DNA from 2 places in the Pseudoduganella sp. R-43 genome. Region 1 is predicted to be linked to the other one. Evidence: predicted binding sites of a transcription regulator. Region 1 holds the regulator's gene; the other holds the start of a gene.
The links. Region 1 encodes HrcA, which represses chaperone genes, less so after heat shock. Its sites were predicted from a motif close to TTAGCACTCNNNNNNNNNGAGTGCTAA; they were not measured.

Region 2: groES (co-chaperone GroES) is a predicted target of HrcA. The motif match lies at 5,668-5,694, and genes of this name have one in related genera.

What each region holds. Positions count from the first base shown of each region.
Region 1 is NZ_CP183988.1:6,552,616-6,560,396, forward strand. It holds gene ACN9M3_RS29895 (AraC family transcriptional regulator) at 1-427, shown strand, start outside; gene ACN9M3_RS29900 (hypothetical protein) at 624-1,097, shown strand; gene ACN9M3_RS29905 (VOC family protein) at 1,173-1,538, shown strand; gene map (type I methionyl aminopeptidase) at 1,554-2,345, shown strand; gene ACN9M3_RS29915 (barstar family protein) at 2,438-2,755, opposite strand; gene ACN9M3_RS29920 (ExbD/TolR family protein) at 2,755-3,177, opposite strand; gene ACN9M3_RS29925 (MotA/TolQ/ExbB proton channel family protein) at 3,182-3,838, opposite strand; gene dapB (4-hydroxy-tetrahydrodipicolinate reductase) at 3,846-4,655, opposite strand; gene ACN9M3_RS29935 (outer membrane protein assembly factor BamE) at 4,672-5,199, opposite strand; gene fur (ferric iron uptake transcriptional regulator) at 5,306-5,734, shown strand; gene hrcA (heat-inducible transcriptional repressor HrcA) at 5,739-6,752, opposite strand; gene ACN9M3_RS29950 (HAD family hydrolase) at 6,757-7,452, opposite strand; gene ACN9M3_RS29955 (hypothetical protein) at 7,589-7,781, shown strand, end outside.
Region 2 is NZ_CP183988.1:5,660,697-5,668,477, forward strand. It holds gene ACN9M3_RS25845 (hypothetical protein) at 1-109, opposite strand, end outside; gene ACN9M3_RS25850 (hypothetical protein) at 175-300, opposite strand; gene ACN9M3_RS25855 (response regulator transcription factor) at 434-1,114, shown strand; gene ACN9M3_RS25860 (sensor histidine kinase) at 1,111-2,505, shown strand; gene ACN9M3_RS25865 (N-acyl amino acid synthase FeeM domain-containing protein) at 2,705-3,445, shown strand; gene ACN9M3_RS25870 (ThiF family adenylyltransferase) at 3,451-4,344, shown strand; gene pepA (flocculation-associated PEP-CTERM protein PepA) at 4,669-5,481, shown strand; gene groES (co-chaperone GroES) at 5,729-6,019, shown strand; gene groL (chaperonin GroEL) at 6,058-7,704, shown strand.

The DNA.
Region 1 (7,781 bases):
GCTGACGGAAGCGCTTTACGCCCGCCTTTCGCTTGCCCCGGCCGGCGCGCGCGCCGCCAGCGCCCTTGCCTCGCGCGTGGCAGCTGCCGCGCCAGCCGGCCAGTCGCTCGCCCTGCATGCCGTGGCGCAGCTTGAAGCCAGCGGCGGCGCCTTGCGCGTCGAATCGCTGGCAGCGGCGCTGGGCGTTTCGCGCCAGTACCTCGCCAACCAGTTCCGCGACCATGTCGGCCTGTCGCCCAAACTCTTCGCCCGCATCTGCCGCTTCCGGGCCGCCCGCACTGCCGCCCTTGCAGCCGAGCCTGGACGGCATGGCCACGACTGGGCCACCCTGGCCCTCGACAGCGGCTATTTCGACCAATCCCACCTGATCCGCGATTTCCAGGACTTCACCGGCGCCTCGCCAGACGCCCATTTAGGTAATCCGTAGGCCTTCGCGCCCTGTCGCGAGAACCTTAGATTTTCGGGCCAAATTGGTCTGACCAAAGTGAGATTTCGGTAGATTTTTCCGGAACTTTCGGCGTTTCGCTTGTCTAAAGTTTCGCGCTCTCAAAAATCTACCAAAATCTAACTTTGGTCAGACCAATTGAGGGCAAAAATCTAAGGTTCTCGCGAAGGAGACGAACGTGTTACCGACCCTCTGTATAGCGCTTTCCGCGCCCACGCTGCGCGCCTTCCTGGAATACCAGGGCGAACACAGCGAAGTTGCCCCCGCCATCGTCGCCGATCTCGCCATTCGGGACTGGCTGGAACGCCAGCGCGAGTTGGCCAAGCCTGCCTCACAGCGAGGCTATCGCTGGAAATCACTGTTCCTGCCAGAAGGCACGCGGCTAAGGACCTCCAATTACGCTGTGACCCGCTATGCCGTCATCGTCGGTGACGACCTGGTCCACCAAGGCAGGACCATGTCACCCAACCAATTCGTACAAGTGTCGCTGGGCTCAACGCGTAGCGCATGGGATGCCATTTACATCCAGATGCCCGGCTCGCGCGAATGGACGCTGGCCCTGCGCCTGCGCTACGCACAGGAAGCCGAAGCGCGCCGCGCTGCCTATCGTGCGGCAAATGCGCAGAAAGAACAGGCCAACAAGCGCGACTAGTTTCCATTTTTCCAATCGCGGCGGCGGCCGGCATGGCAAGATGCGGCCATCAACCACCCACTGGAGGAGAACACCATGATCAAAGGCCTGCGCACCGCGATTTACCCCACCCCCGACCTGGCAGCCGGCAAAGCCTGGTACAGCAAGGTATTCCAGATGGAGCCCTACTTCGACCAGCCCTTCTACGTCGGCTTTGAAATTGGCGGCTTCGAGCTGGGCCTGCTGCCGGACGGCGAACCCGGCAAGGCCGGCAGCCAGGTCTACTGGGGCGTGGAAGACATTGCCAAAGAAGTCCAGCGCATCCTCGCACTGGGAGCAAGCACTCACTCAGAAATCCAGGAAGTGGGCGAAGGCATCAAGGTGGCCGAGCTGGCCGACCCGTTCGGCAATGTCCTCGGCCTGATTGAGAACCCGCATTTCGACAGGGCCAAGGTCGCGTGATACCATGCACCCCCTATGCGCAAACGCAATAACAAATCCATCCTGATCAAGACGCCCGACCAGGTCGAGCTGGCCCGCGTGGCCGGCCAACTGGCGGCCGACGTGCTGACCTTCATCGCACCGCACGTCAAGCCGGGCGTCTCGACCGCCCAGCTGGACCAGCTGTGCAACGACTACATCGTCAACACCCAGAAAGTCATCCCGGCCAACGTCGGCTACGGCGGCTTCACCGGCACCGTCTGCACCTCGGTCAACGAGGTGGTATGCCACGGCATCCCGACCCCGAAGAAGGTGCTGAAGGATGGCGACATCATCAACATCGACGTGGCCGTCATCAAGGACGAATGGTTCGGCGACACCAGCCGCATGTACTACGTCGGCACGCCGTCAAAAGCGGCGCAGAAGCTGTGCGAAGTGACGTATGACGCGATGTGGGCCGGCATTCGCGCGGTCAAGCCGGGCAACCGCCTGGGCGACGTCGGGCACGCGATCCAGAAGCTGGCCGAAGCGGCCGGCTACAGCGTGGTGCGCGACTATTGCGGCCACGGCATCGGCATGGTGTATCACGAAGACCCGCAGGTGCTGCATTACGGCCGCCCGGGCACCGGCCTGCTGCTGGAGCCGGGCATGGTGTTTACCATCGAGCCGATGATCAATGCAGGCAAGCACGCCACGCGCGCACTGCCGGACGGCTGGACCGTGGTCACGGCCGACAGGTCGCTGTCGGCGCAGTGGGAGCATATGGTGGCGGTGACCGAGACCGGCTTCGACGTGTTGACGCTGGCGCCCGGCGAGCAAAACCGGTAATTCGATGTCTGACCCGCAGGGTCAGACACCTGGCCTGCGGCGGCCGCGTACCGGGTGTCTGACCCTGCGGGTCAGACACCGGTTTACCGGTTCTAGCGCAAAGTCAGTTTCAACGCCGGCTTCTCACCATAATCCTCATAGCGCTCATTGATCCCGCCGACGCAATAGCTGATCTCTTCCAGCAAATCCGCCGGCATCTTCCTCGCATCGGTAATAACAATCTCCAGCACCTCATTGGGCTTGAGCCGGAAGCGCGTCATATTGTCCTCATCGCGCAGATAGGACAGGCAATCGACCCAGGCATCGATCGTCGCGCCATACCCCGACGGGAACCCGAGTTCCGCCTGGCAGGCAGCATGAAAAGCCGCCTCATCGCCGATTACGGCCCCGTTTAACGTAGCAACAGCCATTATTTCTTTTCCTTCGGATCGGTGACGAAACCAAGACGGGTCAGGCCATGCGACTGCGCCGCCGCCATCACCTGCGCCACCACTTCATAGCGGGTATCCTTGTCCGCCCGCAGCTGCAACTCCGGCTGCTGCGGCAAGCCCGCCGCCTCGGCCAGGCGCTCCTCAAGCTCGCCCGGCTGCAAGGCATCGTTATTCCAGTAAACCGTGCCGGCGGCATCGATGGCCAGGGTCACGGTATCGGCCTCCTGCTGCAGCGCCTTGGCCTGCGCCTTGGGCAGTTCCAGCTGAACTGCACTGGTAAACATCGGCGCGCTGATGATGAAGATCACCAGCAGCACCAGCATCACGTCCACCATCGGCGTGACGTTGATGTCCGCCATGGATTCCTTCTGCCGGTGATGGTTGAAGGAGCCGAATGCCATCAGTTCAATCCCTGGCCAGGTAAGCGTGCAAGTCGTGCGCGAAGGCGTCGAGCTCGGACAGCGTGATGCGGTTGATGCGGTTAAAGCCGTTATACGCCAGCACCGCCGGAATCGCCACGGTCAGGCCGACGCCGGTCATGATCAGCGCCTCGCCCACCGGACCGGCCACCTTGTCGATCTGCACCGTGCCCTGCGCCGACACCGCCGCCAGCGCGTGGTAGATGCCCCACACGGTGCCCAGCAAGCCGACAAACGGCGCGGTCGACGCGATCGACGCCAGCAAGGTCAGGCCCGATTCCAGCCGCGTGGTCGAGACATGGATCGCATCGCGCAGTACGCGCGTGACCTGCTCCGAGCGCCCCATTTCGGCGGCGATGCTGCCGCCCTTGGCGTGCGCCAGCTGGTGCGCCCCGGCCTGCGCCACAGCCGCAAAGATTCGCTCCTGGTCGCGCGCCGCCATCAGCGCCACGCCATCGGCCACTGAGGGCGCGTCCCAGAACGCCTGCACCACCGGCGCCGCGCGCCGGATGCGCCACGAAGCCCAGCCCTTCCACAGGATGAAGAACCAGGAGGCCAGGGACATCGCCAGCAGCAGGTAGGCCACGGCATGGCTGATTGCGTCGCCGCGCTGCCAGTAGCTGGCGAAGGTAAAGTGCTCCATCAGCCGATCAGCCGTTCAGGCCCAGCACGTCGTACATATCGTACAAGCCGGTCTTCTTGTCGGCCAGCCATTGTGCCGCGCGCAGCGAGCCGTTGGCGTAGTGCTGGCGCGAAGAAGACTTGTGGCTGATTTCGATGCGCTCGCCCTCGGTGGCAAACATCACGGTATGGTCGCCGATGATGTCGCCGCCGCGCACGGTGGCAAAGCCGATCGAGGACGGATCGCGCGGGCCGGTCACGCCTTCGCGCGCGAACACGCCGCACTCCTTCAGGTCTCGCCCCAGCGCATCGGCAATCACCTCGCCCATTTTCAGCGCGGTGCCGGACGGCGCATCGACCTTGTGGCGGTGGTGCGCCTCGATGATCTCGATGTCGTAGCCCAGGTCGAACTGCTTGGCGGCGAACTCCAGCAGCTTCAGCGTCACATTGACGCCCACGCTCATGTTCGGCGCGAACACGATCGCGGTCTTTTGCGCCGCCGCCGCGATGGCCGCCTTGCCCGCTTCATCGAAGCCGGTGGTGCCGATCACCATCTTCACGCCATGCTCGGCGCAGTAGGCCAGGTGGGCCAGGGTCCCTTCCGGGCGGGTGAAGTCGATCAGCACGTCGGCGCCGGCCAGGCCGGCGGCCAGGTCGGCGGTGATGGCCACGCCGGCCGGCTGGCCGGTAAAGGCAGCGGCGTCGCTGCCCAGGGCCGGCGCGCCTTCGCGGTCCAGCGCGCCGGACAGGCGTGCCTCGGGCGCCTTCTGCACCGCCTCGATCAACATATGGCCCATGCGGCCGCTGGCGCCGGCGATGGCGATATTCAGTTGCGTCATCTCGCTGTTTCCTCGGTTATTGCTTGGTGCCCGATTCCTGGCCGCCCGGTAGCGGCGCCTTGCCCGGCGCCAGGTTGCCCTTGGCATCCTCGGACTTCTTGAATTCCTTGATCGGGCCGGCGATGCGTGCGATGTATTCCTGTTCGGTCGGCAGGTCGCCGCCCTCGAAGCTGGCCACCTTGTCATCCTGGTCGAAGAACACCACCACCGTGCTGGTGGTCAGCTCGCCATTGCCCTTGGCCAGGCGGAACGGGTAGTCCCAGCGCTTGCCGTGGAAGGCATCGGCCATCAGCGGCGTGCCGAGCAGGAACTTGACCTGGTCCTTCGTCATGCCGTTCTTGAGCTGGGCCAGCATCTCCTTCGACACGAAATTGCCCTGCTGGATATCGGGGCGGTAGGGCGAGAAGAACCACAGGAATTTCTGCGTCTTGGTGATCTGGGTGGTCTGGGCCCCCTGCGAGGCTTCCACCGGGGCCACGGTGGCTGGCTTGCTGGCGCAGGCAGCCAACAGGGCGGCAGCCAGCAGCGGAGTGCTACGTTGCAACAAAGACAGCGGGGTCAAACGCATATTATGCATACCTCAATTCCGTGAGCAGAAGTGCCTAAAACGCTATATCATAAAGCACTTCCCGCAACTGACGTTAGCAAACATGAGTAACAGCCCTACCGACCTGAAGGCCTCCGGCCTGAAGGCTACCCTGCCGCGCCTGAAGATCCTCGATATTTTCCAGAGCAGCCCCGTGCGCCACCTGACGGCGGAAGACGTGTACAAGCTGCTGCTGGCCGAAAACATGGACGTCGGCCTGGCCACGGTGTACCGCGTGCTGACCCAGTTCGAACAGGCCGGCTTGCTCAACCGCAACCATTTCGAAAGCGGCAAGGCGATTTTCGAGCTCAACGAAGGCTCGCACCACGACCACCTGGTCTGCCTCGATTGCGGCCGGGTGGAAGAATTCGTCGACGAAGAGATTGAAAAGCGCCAGCAAAGCATCGCCGCCGAGCGCGGCTTCAAGATCGCCGAACACGCGCTGGCCATCTACGGCAGCTGCACCAAGGTCAACTGCCCGCACAAGCATTGATTTTTCAGTGGTTGCTCAGCGCGTTCGACAGCAGCCGCGACGTGATATCGACAATCGGGATCACCCGCTCGTACGCCATGCGGGTCGGCCCGATCACCCCCAGCGTCCCCACGATCTTGCCGTTGGCCTCATAGGGCGCGGTGACCACGCTCATTTCATCCATCGGCACCAGCTGCGATTCGCCGCCGATGAAGATCTGCACGCCGGAGGCCTTGGACGACACGTCCAATAGCTGCATCAGCCCGGTCTTTTGCTCGAACAGGTCGAACATCGCGCGCAGCGAGCTCATGTTCGAGGACAGGTCGGCCACCGACAGCAGGTTGCGCTCGCCGGCGATCACCATGTCTTCCGATTCGGCCATGGCCTCGCTGCCCGCCTCCACCGCCGCCTGCATCAGGCGCCCCATATCGTCGCGCAACTGGCGCAGCTCATGCTGCAGGCGCCCGCGCACGTCCTCGAACGACAGCCCGGAATAGTGCTGGTTGATGAAATTGGCCGACTGCTGCAACTGGGCCGGCGTGTAATCGACGTCGGTCAGCAGGATGCGGTTTTGCACGTCGCCGCCGGGTGAAACAATCACCAGCAGCACCCGCTTTTCGCCCAGGCGCAGGAATTCGATCTGCTGGAACACCGACTCGTGGCGCGGCGCCAGCACCACGCCGGCAAACTGGGTCAGCGACGACAGCATCTGGGCCGCATTGGCAATCAGCTTTTGCGGCTGCGGCGAGGCCGCGCGCAGGCTGGCCTGCACCGCGCTTTCATCGATGTGCTGCACCGTCAGCAGGGTGTCGACAAAGATGCGGTAGCCGCGCGGGGTCGGCACCCGTCCCGCCGAAGTATGCGGGCTGGCCACATAGCCCTGCTCTTCCAGGTCGGCCATGATGTTGCGGATGGTGGCCGGCGACAGCTCCAGCCCGGAGATCTTGGACAGGGCGCGCGAGCCCACCGGCTGGCCGTCGGCGATGTAACGCTCAACCAGGGCTTTGAGCAGGGTTTGGGCACGGATATCGAGATGCATAGGCCTATTCTGCCAACTGTTGTTCCAGCCACGCAAGCAATTCATCGAGCGTGGCGCAAATCGCGTCCGGCTGCGGCGCACCGTCCGGCAGGCCGGCGCCGTGTCGGTTCATCCACACCGCGCGCAAGCCGGCCGCCTGCGCCCCCGCCACGTCCAGCGCCAGGTCGTCGCCCACGTACACCGCATCGTGCGGCGCCACGCCCAGCGCCTGGCAGGCCGCGCGGAAGATGTCCGGCGCCGGCTTGGCCGCGCCGAAACGGGCCGCCGCCAGCGATACCTCGAAATGGTGGGCCAGGCCGATCACTTCCAGGTCGGCATTGCCATTGGAAATCGTGCCCAGCTGCACATGCTGGCGCAGCTTGAGCAAGCCCGGCAGCACATCGTCGTACGGCGTGACTGCATTGCGCGCGGCAAAGAAGTGCGCCATCGCGCCCTCGACATGAGCGGCGTCCTCGCCGGCCGCGGCAAAGGCCGCGTGCAAGCTGGCGCGGCGCAGCTGGCCCAGGTCGATCAGCAGTTCCGGCTGGGCCGCCGCCAGTTCGGCGCGGTGCGCGCGCAAGGCATCGATCGACCATTGCGCCGCCACCCTGGGCGCATGGGCCGCCAGCCAGGCGTGCAGCGTCAGCTCCGCTTCAGCGATGACAGGCGCGATCGGCCACAGGGTGTCGTCCAGGTCGAACAGGATGGCTTTCGGCTTCATGGGCGCATTGTACCGCGCCGCGGTTGCAAGCTGTTACAAGGGAAAAGCTGGCCAAATCGGCTATGGATGGTGCAAATGCACTAAAATAGGCGCCGATTTGACCGCGCGACGCGCGCAACCGACTGGAGAAAGTGGAATGAAGAGTAAGTATCTGTCTGCCGCCGCCGCGCTGCTGTGCGTCGCCGGACTGGCCGCCTGCGGCGGCAAGGGCAATGGCAGCATCGCCCTGGTAGTCCAGGTCCTCGGACTGGACCGCGGCGACCTGGTGCTGCAGAACAATGGCGGCGACGACCTGACCATCACCACCGCTGGCAACGGCAGTTATTCCT
Region 2 (7,781 bases), 890 kb from region 1:
CCAGGGCTGCATTTGCCTGGCGCAACTGAGCGTTCTCACGGCGCAAGGTGTGCGCGAGTTCCGCCAGGCGGTCGATTTTATCGGAAAGTTCTTGGAAGTCTGCGATCATCCCGAAACTATATGGCCGTACGGTTGCACGGTCAACTTGGTGTTAAACATTCTTACGATTGTAGCTCATTTGAAAGGATGGCCCGCAATCTTGCGCGCCGCCGCTGCGATGTCGATGCACACGTCCTTGAATGCGCCGCCGATGTCGGCCAGGTCATTGCCTAGCTCCCTGAACCAGATGCCAAGGCTCATGATCCGTCTCCCGTGATTGAACCCCGCCATTACACCAAACGAAAATGACAGCTGGCCCACGCTTTGATTACAAAGCTGTAATCGAGCGCCGTTCGCATTGACGGCGCTTTGGCATTTCCTGACAATGCTGGGCATGAAAGCCCTACTGGTAGAAGACGAACAGCGGATCGCGAGCTTTGTATGCAGCGGATTGCGCGAACAAGGCATCCTGGTGGACCATTGCGAAGATGGGAACCAGGGCTATGACTACGCGCTGTCACGCCAGTACGACATCATCCTGCTCGACATCATGGTGCCGGGCCGCGACGGCCTGGCGATCCTGAAAGCCCTGCGCCGCGACGGCCGCGATACGCCGGTGATCCTGCTCACCGCGCGCAATGAACTGGACGACCGGCTGGAAGGCCTGAACCTGGGCGCCGACGATTACCTGGCCAAGCCGTTCTATGTGGAAGAACTGATTGCCCGCATCCACGCCCTGCTGCGCCGCGTGAGCGGCGAGCGGCAGAACGTGCTGACCGCCGGCCCGCTCAAGCTGGACCGCCTGTCGCGCGTGGCGGAACTCGATGGCCGCGAAGTAGAACTGACCAGCCGCGAATTCAACCTGATGGAATACCTGATGCGCGCCCCGGGCCGGGTGTATACCCGCACCCAGATCCTCGAGCATGTTTGGGGCTACGATTTCGACCCGCAAACCAATATGGTCGACGTCTGCATCCAGCGCCTGCGCAAGAAGCTGGCCTTGCCCGAACACGTAGCCATCGAAGCAGTGCGCGGCGTCGGCTACCGCCTGCGCAAGCCCGACGGCGAAGCATGACGCCGTCGCACCGCCCCTTCATCCGTTCGTACCGGCTGCGGGTGGCGCTGACGACCGGCGGCCTGGTCACGGCGGTGGTGGCCGTGCTGTTTGTCGCCGCCGCCCTGACCTTGCTAAACCGGCGCGCAGCCATCATCGACCGCGTCATGCTGGCCCAACTGGCCGGGCCGGGCTTCGGCGCTTCGCCGGTCCCGCTCTGGAATGCCATCGACGCCCACCTGAACGCCAGCTTCAGCGGCTTTGCGCCGGAAGGAGACGACGAGAAATTCGCCATCCTGCGCGCGGCGGACGATGCGCGCGGCGTGATTTACCAAAGCCCCAACTGGCCCGCTTCGCTGCTGGTGCCGGAAGCGAACGACAGGCAGCTGCGCACTTACTACGGCGGCGGCAGCCAATGGCGCATCGGCCAGGTCCGGCGCGGCAGCGTGCTGGTGCAGATGGGCGTCAACACCACCCTGTCGGAAGCGCAGCTGGCCGTGTCGATCAAGCGCTTCGGCGCATTCGTGGTCGTGCTGTGCCTGATCGTATGCGGCGTGGCCTGGTACCTGGCCGGGCGCGCCATGCGTCCGATCGAGCACCTGAGCAGCGTGATGGAGCGCATTCGCGCCAGCGATTTGCGCCAGCGCGTGGCGGCCGACGAGGAGGTGCAGGAGTTCGAGCGCCTGGTCACGGTGTTCAACGACATGCTGGACCGGCTCGAGCGCAGCTTCCTGCAGTCGGCCCGCTTCTCCGGCGACGCCGCGCACGAACTGCGCACGCCGGTCTCGATCCTGCAGGGCGAGCTGGAACGGGCCTTCGAACGCGCCGCCGCCTATCCGGAACTGGAACAGTCGCTGGCCGACATGCTGGACGAAGTGCGCCGTCTCGACAACGTGGTGCGCAAGCTGCTGATGCTGTCGCGCGCGGACGCCGGCCAGCTCCAGATACCGATGCAGGCGCTCGACCTGGTGCCGGTCCTGCGCGAACTGGCCGACGACCTGGACCTGATGGCGCCCGAGCGCCCGCTGCGGCTTGACATGCCGCCGCGCATGCAGGCGCAAGGCGATGCGGACCTGCTGCGCCAGGTACTGCAAAACCTGGTCAGCAATGCCGTCAAATACGGCGTGCCGCAAGGCTGGATCGCCATCACCGGCCGCCGCACCGCCAGCGGCTGGCAGATCGACGTGGCCAACGCCTCCGCCGGCATCGCCATCGAGCAGCGCGACCGCCTGTTCGACCGCTTCTACCGCGCCGGCCATGCCTACAACCGCCGCGTGGCCGGCGTGGGACTGGGCCTGGCCCTGGCGCGCGAGATCGCCCGCGCCCACGGCGGCGAACTGCGCCTGTCCGACTGCACCTCCAGCGAGGTGACGTTCAGCCTGTCCCTGCCTGCAAGCGCAAGCGACAACTGACTAGCATTTCAGGCATATCAAGCTCCCAAGAAATATAGCCGTCCGGAAATACCAAACACCCTTCGTTCATAGAGAGGACGTGCCGGCACGCCCTTCCCGCGCACGCTTGCATGAGCTCCCGTTGCGACAGCAAGCTGAACTTGTCATTATTTATTTACGAAAAGACCACAAATTCTGACAAGTTTTGCTGGGAGGGACTATGCAGTACAAGCAGGTCGAACGGGTCGACGCTGCGCTGGACGCAACACGCACCGACGACCCCTTTCGCGATGACCGCTTGCTGGCGGAAATGCAGGACATCGTCACCGGGGAGAACACCTTCGGCATCAGATTAGTCGACACGCCCGAAGGGCGTAGCAAGGCTAGCATGCTGATCCACAAGATGTACGCCTGGCGTGGCCTGGAGGGCACCCATGCACTGACCGATGACCCGAACCGCGTCACGCTCATGGCGCACAACCGCGACGAAGCAGTCGGCACGCTGACCCTGGGGCTGGACAGCCCATCCGGCATCCTGGCCGACCAGCTGTTCCGCGCCGAGATCGACGCCTTCCGGGCGCGCGGCAAACGTGTCTGCGAATTCATCAAGCTGGCCTTCGACATGGGGCCAAAATCGAAGAGCTACCTGGCAGCGCTGATCCACCTGGCCGTCATGTATGCCTACGACATCCACCGCTACGACGTGCTGTTCATCGAAGTCACGCCGCGCCATCGCCAGTTCTACCAGCGCATGCTCGGCTTTCGCCAGCTTGGCGAAGAGGTCGTCAATCCGCGCGTCAACGTGCGCGGGGTGCTGATGCACATCGAACTGTCGTACATGAAGGAGCAGATCCGCCTCCATGGCGGACAGCCCGATTCCGAGGAACGTTCCTTCTATCCCCTGTTCTTCTCGCAGCATGAAGAAGCGGGAATCATCAACCGCCTGCGGGAACAGGAATAATCGCCATGGCCGAATCCAACACCGAACGCCGCTTCGATTACGAGCAAGCCTTCTCGCGCAATATCGGCTGGGTCACCGAAGCGGAGCAGCAGGCACTGCGCAACAAATGCGTGGCGATCGCCGGCGTCGGCGGCGTGGGCGGCGTGCATTTGCTGGCCTTGGCGCGCATGGGCGTGGGCGCCTTCCACCTGGCCGACTTCGACACCTTCGACATCCCCAACTTCAACCGCCAGGCCGGCGCCTTCATGTCGACGCTGGGCCAGCCCAAGGTGGAGGTGATGGCGCGCATGGCGCGCGACATCAACCCCGAAGTCAAGATCCGCACCTTTCCGCAGGGCGTCAACCAGGGCAACCTGCGCGATTTCCTGCAGGGGGCGGACGTGTATGTCGACGGGCTCGACTTCTTCGCCTTCGAGGCGCGCAAGCAGACCTATGCCATGTGCGAGGCGCTGGGCGTGCCGGCCACTTGCGCGGCGCCGCTGGGCATGAGCGTGGCGGGCCTGAACTTCGTGCCGGGCGGGACGACCTTCGAAGAGTACTTCGGCTGGGGCGACCTGCCGGAGCTGGACATGGCAATCCGCTTCCTGGTCGGCCTAGCGCCGGCCGCCCTGCATCGCAGCTACCTGGTGCCGGGCGGTATCAACCTGGCGGAGCGGCGCGGCGCCTCGACCTCGATGGCTTGCCAGCTTTGCTCGGGCGTGGCCGCCACCCAGGCCGTCAAGATGATGCTCAAGCGCGGCAAGATCCTGGCCGCACCGCATGGCTTCCAGTACGACGCCTATCGCGACAAATTCGTCTACACCTGGCGACCGGGCGGCAATAGCCATCCCCTGAACTGGCTAGCAATTCAGTTAGCCAAGCGCAAATTCTCGGCAATGCTTGCCGCGCAGTCGAAATAAATGCAGTTTAATTTTAAATTAATACTCACGCCGAGCGCGGCATAAAAAGTCACACAAAATATCAAAACATGCGAATGCTCACCAAATATATCATCCAAGTCATTGAATTTGCTACTTAATCTTGAGAAGCTACATGTCGGAATATTTTACAGAGCAGGCCGCGCAGCGCAAACAACATGGTTTGAAAGTTAATACTAAGTTTTTGTTTTTCGGCCGCATTTTAAATGTGGCATATGTATTGCTTTGATAAAGATCATGACCTGAACAAATTTAATGCTCAGTCATCCCAAAACTGGTGCTTTATCCTCTCAACGGAGAAATGTAATGAAGATTCTCACACCTAGCGTTCGCGGCCTGGCCGCCAGCATGCTGCTAGCGTTTGGCGCTCTGGCAACTGGCAGCGCTGCCGCTGCACCCTCCTTCCAGGTGGACCCAACGGGACTGGCACCTGCCGGCAACATCTTCACCGCCGACGCCATCAACGGCGTGTCGTCCGCGCGCGTGGCCTATACCGGCGTGGGCAACAATTACGTGTCCAACGGCTACATCGTGTTCAGCGGCTTTTCGCTGAATTCGAACAACGTGTCGACTACGGATACCCGCGTCAACTTCGACTATGGCTTGTATGCCACGTTCCACCAGGACTTCTCTTGCAGCGGCATTCTTGGCCCGGGCGTTTCCTGCACCCCGACCGCGCTGTCGCTGCAGCTGTGGGCCGACGTCGGCAACGACAACACCTATAACCAGGCCGTGGTCGGAACCGATCCGTCCATTAACTTTGCCGGCGCCCAGACCCAGCTGGCCTGGTCCGACTTTGCCTACAATGGCGTAGGCGGCATCGACAACCTCGGCGGCGTGTTCCAGAACGTCACCATGAGCTGGTTCCTGACCGCGGAAGGCAAAGCCTACTTCTTCGACCCGGATCCGTTCTACACTGCCTCGTTCGCAGCATTCAACAACACCACGCAAGGCGTCGATTGCGATACCGTGGATTGCACCAACGCCCTCGACATTGCCATCACGCAGGAAGGCGGTATCCTCGATTTTGTCGCCCCCGTCCCTGAACCGGGCGTGCTGGGGTTGCTCGGCATCGGCCTGCTCGGCATGGCCGGCGTGCATCGCCGCAAACAGCATTGATCTGCGTGCGTGACCATGATGGGACCGGCGACGGTCCCATTTTTCTTTTATAACTGCCCCGCTTTACCCCCTCCCCGCCACTCGCGCGCCATGCCGTTGCATCTCTGGCATGATTGATATCAATTCAACGCTTGACCAAGCGCAAAGAAATTCCCTTGAAAAGGGAAAGTGTCGTCCCTATAATTGTTGGCACTCGTTAGCCGAGAGTGCTAACAACTGTCAATAAACCGAGTAAAAGGAGTTTTGTATGAACCTTCGCCCTTTGCATGACCGCGTCATCGTCAAACGCCTGGACCAGGAAACCAAGACCGCGTCCGGCCTGATCATCCCTGATGCAGCCGCTGAAAAGCCGGACCAGGGTGAAGTGCTGGCAGTTGGCAACGGCAAAGTTGCTGACAACGGCACCGTGCGTGCTCTGGAAGTGAAAGTGGGCGACCGCGTTCTGTTCGGCAAATACGCCGGCCAAGCCGTCAAGGTAGACGGCCAGGAACTGCTGGTAATGCGCGAAGAAGACATCATGGCCGTGGTACAGAAGTAATCACAGCCCCCTAGATACAGAATTCAGGAGAAACAAACATGGCAGCTAAAGAAGTCATTTTCGGCGATTCCGCACGTTCCAAGATGGTCGAAGGCGTGAACATCCTCGCCAACGCAGTGAAAGTCACCCTGGGCCCGAAAGGCCGCAACGTGGTGCTGGAGCGCTCCTTCGGCGCCCCAACCGTCACCAAGGACGGCGTTTCGGTCGCCAAAGAGATCGAACTGAAAGACAAGCTGATGAACATGGGCGCGCAGATGGTCAAGGAAGTCGCTTCCAAGACCTCCGACAACGCCGGTGACGGTACCACCACCGCAACCGTGCTGGCCCAGGCCATCGTCCGCGAAGGCATGAAATACGTTGCCGCCGGCATGAACCCGATGGACCTGAAGCGCGGCATCGACAAGGCAGTTGCTGCCACCGTCGAACAGCTGAAGTCCATCTCCAAGCCATGCACCACCTCCAAGGAAATCGCCCAGGTTGGCGCGATCTCCGCCAACTCCGACGCATCGATCGGCGAGCGCATCTCCGAAGCGATGGAAAAAGTGGGCAAGGAAGGCGTCATCACCGTTGAAGACGGCAAGTCCCTGCACGACGAGCTGGACATCGTGGAAGGCATGCAGTTCGACCGCGGCTACCTGTCCCCATACTTCATCAACAACCAGGAAAAGCAAGTTGCCGTCCTGGAGAACCCATTCGTCCTGCTGTGCGACAAGAAGATCTCCAACATCCGCGACCTGCTGCCAGTACTGGAGCAAGTAGCAAAAGCCGGCCGTCCACTGCTGATCATCGCTGAAGACATCGAAGGCGAAGCACTGGCGACCCTGGTGGTCAACAACATCCGCGGCATCCTGAAGACCTGCGCAGTGAAAGCTCCTGGCTTCGGCGACCGTCGCAAGGCCATGCTGGAAGACATCGCCATCCTGACCGGCGGCCAGGTAGTGGCTGAAGAAGTCGGCCTGACCCTGGAAAAAGCCACCCTGGCAGAACTGGGCCAAGCCAAGCGCATCGAAGTGGGCAAGGAAAACACCATTGTCATCGACGGCGCAGGCGAAGCTTCGGCCATCGAAGGCCGCGTGGCACAGATCCGCACCCAGATCGAAGGCGCGACCTCCGACTACGACCGCGAAAAACTGCAAGAGCGCGTGGCCAAGCTGGCCGGCGGCGTTGCCGTGATCAAGGTTGGCGCAGCCACCGAAGTCGAGATGAAAGAGAAGAAGGCCCGCGTTGAAGACGCACTGCACGCAACCCGCGCAGCTGTGGAAGAAGGCATTGTGCCAGGCGGCGGCGTAGCCCTGCTGCGTGCCCGCGCTTCGCTGAACGTGAAAGGCGACAACGCCGACCAGGACGCAGGCATCAAGATCGTGCTGCGCGCAATGGAAGAGCCACTGCGCATGATCGTCACCAACGCCGGCGAAGAAGCTTCGGTGGTTGTGAACGCCGTCCAAGCCGGCACCGGCAACTACGGCTACAACGCTGCCAACGGCACCTACGGCGACATGGTTGAAATGGGCGTGCTGGACCCAGCCAAGGTAACCCGTTCCGCTCTGCAGAACGCAGCCTCCATCGCTGGCCTGATGCTGACCACCGACTGCATGGTTGCCGAAGTCGTAGAAGACAAGCCAGCCGGCGGCATGGGTGGCATGGGCGGTATGGGCGGTATGGGTGGCATGGACGGCATGATGTAATCGCCGACAGCCTCACAGCTGACTAAAAAGCCTGCAAGGTTTGCGCCTTGCAGGCTTTTTCTTCATTGAGATACATC